Regions from separate parts of the Jeotgalibacillus sp. 10bf12 genome, predicted to be linked through region 2. Evidence: predicted binding sites of a transcription regulator. Region 2 holds the regulator's gene; the other holds the start of a gene.
The links. Region 2 encodes CtsR, which represses protease genes until heat stress. Its sites were predicted from a motif close to ATGGTCAATAAAGGTCAAACA; they were not measured.
Positions count from the first base shown of each region.

Region 1: clpB (ATP-dependent chaperone ClpB) is a predicted target of CtsR. The motif match lies at 1,409-1,429, and genes of this name have one in related genera.

Region 1 is NZ_CP200276.1:2,020,751-2,023,964, forward strand. Features, by position in the region: gene DH10bf12_RS10525 (undecaprenyl-diphosphate phosphatase) at 467-1,297, opposite strand; gene clpB (ATP-dependent chaperone ClpB) at 1,439-3,214, shown strand, end outside.
Region 2 is NZ_CP200276.1:938,256-941,469, forward strand. Features, by position in the region: rRNA gene DH10bf12_RS04500 (23S ribosomal RNA) at 1-838, shown strand, start outside; rRNA gene rrf (5S ribosomal RNA) at 907-1,022, shown strand; gene DH10bf12_RS04510 (CtsR family transcriptional regulator) at 1,541-2,002, shown strand; gene DH10bf12_RS04515 (UvrB/UvrC motif-containing protein) at 2,015-2,569, shown strand; gene DH10bf12_RS04520 (protein arginine kinase) at 2,559-3,214, shown strand, end outside.

The sequences.
Region 1 (3,214 bases), 1.1 Mb from region 2:
CCGCTGAACCCTTTGATGGGTTCGGCGGTTTTTGCTGTGTCGGAGTATGTAGCTGTTGAGGAAGCGGGCAGATTGCCGGTGACCGATTGCAGTGCGGCCTAATAATGAAAAAGGTGATGTAATCCGTGTGCTAGCTGTAGGAATCCTCAGTAAAATTGATAGATAAAATCTGCCCGACGGTGATGAGCTCCGAATTAATGTCAATGGTGTCAGAATAAATTCAATTGCCGATAGATAAATGGGAAAAGGTGATCGAATCACCGCCATCACCGCCCACCTCCTCCGCCACAGTATACAGATCATTTCCTACCTCCATTAACAACCACACATTGACTGCAGTTGAAATGCCTGTGTCGCTGCGATGTATTGCCCGAAAAAAAGAGGCTCAGCCGTCAACACGGCCAAACCTCTCACCAATTAAATGAATCAATTTCCCGTCTGAAACGTATATAAGGAAACCATTACTTTACGAAATCCACAGTACAAGTAGAACAATTGGACCTACAGTTAAACAGTAAATCGCAAAATAAATCAGGTTACCCTTCGCCATAATATTCATAAACCACTTAAGCGAGAAGTATGAAGCAATAAGTGATGCGATAAATGCCAGCAGGTATGGGAGCCACAGATCCGCCAGGTTATCATCCTGAAGGAAATCTGAGAAGCTCAGTACCATTCCGCCAAGACTGACAGGTACAAATAGCAGAAATGAATACCGCAGTGCCGTTTCCTGATGAATCCCTCTTGCCATTGCCGCTACAATTGTTGCGCCGCTCCGGCTGATACCCGGAATCAGGGCAACCGCCTGAGCGCCACCAATGATCAGTGCATCTTTTATAGACATACCACTCTCACCGCGTTTACCACGCAGATTTCTAATCAGAAATAGTGCGATACCGGTAATCATTAAAGTAATCGCAACCGTCTGAGGTCCGGATAGACGTGAAATGTCATCATCAAACAGCACACCGATCACACCGGCTGGAATTGTACCGATAATCAGGTACAAAATGAAATTAAATTCTGTTTTATCTTCAGGCTTTCTCGTTTTTATGTAACCAAGACCTCTTGTAATCAGTCGGATAATGTCTTCTCTGAAAACCAGTAAAACAGCGATAAGAGAGGCTGAGTTCACCATTAATTCAAAAGTGAAATTGTTACCTTCAATTTCTATACCAAGAAAATATTGTGCCAGCTGAAGGTGCCCGCTGGATGAGATCGGAATCGGTTCAGTAAACCCCTGAAACAATCCGAGAAAAGTAAATTTTAATAATAACCATAACTGTTCGATATCCATAAAATCCTCCATTATTTTAGCATCACATGTTCTTAATTTAACCACCGAAAAGATGAGATGTAAAGTGCTGGTTCTTTACAATTTGATGAAGAGAATGATAAAATATGACAAAAGGTCAAAGAAGGTCAAAGGAGTGATCTGATGAAACTGGATCAAATGACATACAGTGTGCAGGATGCTTTTGCTGAAGGAAAAGAGCTTGCAGTAAATAATAAGCATTCTTCTATTGATGTAGAACACGTTTTTGCCTCGATGCTGAACAATGATTTTACATTGAGGCTACTGTCCGGGATTCACATGAATACTGCTGACATTAAAAGCTATATCTCAGAGAAGCTGTCTTCATTGCCTGTCGTGCATTCAGAAAGTTATGATCCTGTTTTTGCAGGAGATGTAGGCGTGTGGCTGAAACATTCAGAATCAGTCATGAAGGAATATACAGATGAGTTTTTATCATTAGAGCACCTGATGCTCGGTTTAATGAAACTGTCTCATCTGGACACAGTCAAATATATATTAAAACATAGTGAAGGACCTGATGTTTTAAAGCAGGTTATTGATGAAATCAGAGGGGGAAGAAGAGTGACATCTCAAAATCCTGAAGTCGCATATGAAGCGCTGTCTAAGTACGGACGTGATTTAGTGGAAGAAGTAAAAAAAGGAAAGATGGACCCGGTGATTGGACGTGATGCTGAAATCAGACACGTCATCAGGATTTTATCCAGAAAAACAAAAAACAATCCTGTACTGATCGGCGAGCCGGGGGTTGGTAAAACGGCCATTGTTGAAGGGCTTGCACAGCGGATAGTCAGAAAAGATGTACCTGAAGGGCTGAAAGATAAAATTGTCTTTGAGCTCGATATGAGCGCGCTTGTCGCCGGCGCAAAGTTCAGAGGTGAATTTGAGGAAAGACTGAAAGCCGTTCTTGCTGAAGTGAAAAACAGTGATGGTCAGATCATCCTCTTTATTGATGAATTACACACCATTGTAGGTGCCGGGAAAACAGAAGGTGCCATGGATGCAGGGAATATGCTGAAGCCGATGCTTGCCAGAGGAGAAATACACTGCATCGGTGCGACTACTTTGAACGAACACAGACAGTATATTGAAAAAGATCCTGCTCTTGAACGCAGATTTCAGCAGGTGATGGTGCAGGAACCTGACGAGGATGATACAGTATCGATCCTGCGCGGGCTGAAAGAGCGTTTCGAGCTCCATCACGGTGTAAGAATTCACGACAGTGCGATCGTAGCAGCAGCTAAGCTTTCTGAGCGCTATATTACAGATCGCTTTCTACCTGATAAAGCGATTGACTTAATCGATGAAGCCTGCGCGATGATCAGAACTGAAATTGACTCGATGCCACAGGAATTAGATGAAGCATTCCGAAGAGTCATGCAGCTTGAAATTGAAGAGCAGGCACTTGCAAAGGAAAAAGACCCTGCAAGTATTGAAAGGCTGAATAAACTAAGGCTTGAGCTTGTTGAACTGAGAGAGCAGGCAGAGGTCATGAAAGCGAAATGGGAAAGTGAAAAGCACTCATTAGTCGTGATTCAGGAAAAAAAAGAAGAGCTTGATAAGTTGAGAAGAGAGCTTGAAGATGCTGAGAATAACTATGATCTTTCTAAAGCTGCAGAGCTGAAGCACGGTCATATTCCAAAGCTTCAAAAGGAAATTACAGCACTGGAACTTGAAAACGAACAATCACGCGATGAAAACCGTCTGTTAAGAGAAGAAGTTTCTGAAGAAGAGATTGCATCAATTGTAGCAAGATGGACGGGGATTCCGGTCAACAGATTAATAGAAGAAGAGCGTCAAAAACTGTTAAGACTTGAAGATACGCTGCAGGAAAGAGTGATTGGTCAGCAGGAAGCCGTTATTGCTGTAAGTGAAGCGGTTCTGAGAGCACGGGCAGGC
Region 2 (3,214 bases):
AAGACCCCGTGGAGCTTTACTGCAGCCTGATATTGAATTTTGGCACAGCTTGTACAGGATAGGTAGGAGCCTTAGAAACCGGAGCGCCAGCTTCGGTGGAGGCATTGGTGGGATACTACCCCGCTGTGTTGAACTTCTAACCCGCGGCCCTTATCGGGCCGGGAGACAGTGTCAGGCAGGCAGTTTGACTGGGGCGGTCGCCTCCTAAAGAGTAACGGAGGCGCCCAAAGGTTCCCTCAGAATGGTTGGAAATCATTCGAAGAGTGTAAAGGCATAAGGGAGCTTGACTGCGAGACCTACAAGTCGAGCAGGGTCGAAAGACGGGCTTAGTGATCCGGTGGTTCCGCATGGAAGGGCCATCGCTCAACGGATAAAAGCTACCCCGGGGATAACAGGCTTATCTCCCCCAAGAGTCCACATCGACGGGGAGGTTTGGCACCTCGATGTCGGCTCATCGCATCCTGGGGCTGTAGTCGGTCCCAAGGGTTGGGCTGTTCGCCCATTAAAGCGGTACGCGAGCTGGGTTCAGAACGTCGTGAGACAGTTCGGTCCCTATCCGTCGTGGGCGCAGGAAATTTGAGAGGAGCTGTCCTTAGTACGAGAGGACCGGGATGGACGCACCGCTGGTGTACCAGTTGTCATGCCAATGGCATCGCTGGGTAGCTATGTGCGGACGGGATAAGTGCTGAAAGCATCTAAGCATGAAGCCCCCCTCAAGATGAGATTTCCCACACGCAAGTGGTAAGATCCCTGAAAGATGATCAGGTAGATAGGTTCGAGGTGGAAGCATGGTGACATGTGCAGCTGACGAATACTAATCGATCGAGGACTTAACCAAATCGGTTGATTCTCGGAAAATCCCTTACTTTGATGAACGTATCCAGTTTTGAAGGCGCGAGCCTTATGTCTAGTGATGACAGCGAAGAGGTCACACCCGTTCCCATGCCGAACACGGAAGTTAAGCTCTTCAGCGCCGATGGTAGTTGGGGGTTTCCCCCTGTGAGAGTAGGACGTCGCTAGGCAACCTGAGTCTTCCCCTGAGTGGGAAGGCTTTTTTTGTGCATTGAAACGCATTAGAGGGATATGATCTGAAGGGCATTAAGAGCAAAAGGCCAGAATCCCAGTGGCATCAAAGGCCAAAAGACGAAACCTTAAGTGCGTGTATGGACGACGGAATTCATTCAATTCGAAAGTTATTCCCTCAACCCTGTGGTGGATCCCTTCAATATCTGGTTTGATTCCCTCAATCCGGACATTAATTCCTTCAGCAGCCAAAAACACACCTTTTATTCCTTCATTCCATGTAAGATTTTCATCATAAAATTCATTAATTCCATCAACAAAAGTTGTATTTCCTTCAATTGCCCGCCATCAGCGCCATCCGTTCTATCTGTGCCACCTCCCTCCCTGATACATGCCTGCCCATACACCAACACTCATGCAAATCACCAGTATCCCAGCCCCTGAATTGCACATAAACTGAACTATGTTGTATAATCATAGTCAAAGATAGTCAAAGTCAAGGTGGGGAGGTGGCAATGTGAAAAATATTTCTGATGTGATTGAAAACTATTTGAAAGAGGTTTTGGAGAAGAGTGGAAGTGAAATAGTGGAGATAAAGCGCAGTGAGATTGCTGAGCGTTTCCAGTGCGTGCCTTCTCAAATCAATTATGTGATGAAAACCCGTTTTACGATTGAAAGTGGCTACGTTGTGGAGAGTAAGCGTGGCGGCGGAGGGTATATACGTATTATAAAAGTAAAAAGTGATGATCATGCGCATTTAATTGATCAGATTCTTGAGATTCTTCAGCCGGTTGTTTCACAGGCGGTTGCGGAGAGTGTGGTATTTCGATTGATTGATGAAGAAGTGATTTCCAAACGGGAAGCAAAGCTTATGCTCAGTGCGATGGACCGGTCTACGCTGAATGTGCCTCTGCCTGTAAGGGATGAGGTAAGAGGAAGGATCCTGACCGCTATGCTGACTGTTTTAAAATATCAATAAGGTCGCGGGGTGATGAGTATGATGTGTGAGCAATGCCAGGAGCGGCCTGCTGCTGTTCATTTGAAAAATGTCGTGAACGGTAAGAAGTCGGAGATTCATTTGTGTGAGGTGTGTGCCCAGGATAAGGGTGAAGCGTTCATGAATGATGATGGTGCATTTTCGTTTAATCATTTACTTGCAGGACTGTTGAATGTGTCACCTGTGATGAAGCAGAGTCAGCCTCAGCAGCAGAGACGTGAGACGGTTGAGTGCAGTGGGTGCCAAATGACATTTGATCAGTTTTTAAAGATTGGAAAGTTTGGCTGCCCGAAGTGTTATGAATCCTTCAGGGATCAGCTGCCGCCTATTTTAAAAAGACTGCATAGCGGTAATACTGTTCATCAGGGCAAGCTGCCTGAGCGCCAGGGTGGCACGATTCATATGAAGCGGAAGGTAACGGAGCTGCGTTCAGATCTGAAGGCTTTGATTGAACAGGAAGAATTTGAACAGGCGGCTGAAATTCGTGATCAGATCCGTTCGCTTGAAGCCGAAATTCGTGATGAAGGGGGCGGCGCTGATGAGTCTTGAGAGATTTTTAAATCAGGCGGTCAGTTCCTGGATGAATGAAGACGGCCCTTACTCAGAAATTGTACTGTCTACAAGAATCAGACTGGCGCGGAATCATCATGAATACGCGTTTCCGACCGTGTTTACTCAAGAGGAAGCTGAGCAGACGTCAGAGGCAGTTGGGACTGCAGTTCAGCAGGCAGGGTATCCACTTGAGGAGCTGAAAATGAAGGATTTGCAGGGGCTTGAAAAAAGAGTACTTGTAGAGAAACATTTAATTAGTCCAAACCTTGCGGAGGATTCAAGTTCTTCCTCTGTATGGCTGTCAGATGATGAGGATGTCAGCCTGATGGTCAATGAAGAGGATCATTTGCGTATCCAGTGCCTGTTTCCCGGCCTTCAGCTTAAGGAGGCACTGCGAAAAGCGCTTGAGATAGATGATGCGATCGAGGAGCATTTTGATTATGCGTTCGATGAGAATTTCGGATATTTGACGACCTGCCCGACAAATGTTGGGACGGGATTGCGTGCATCTGTTATGATGCATTTACCAGGATTAATGATGACGCACCAGATGAACCGGATTATTCCTGCGATTGGACAATTTGGTCTGGTAGCGAGAGGAATTTACGGTGAGGGTAGCGAAGCTTTAGGTAACATCTTTCA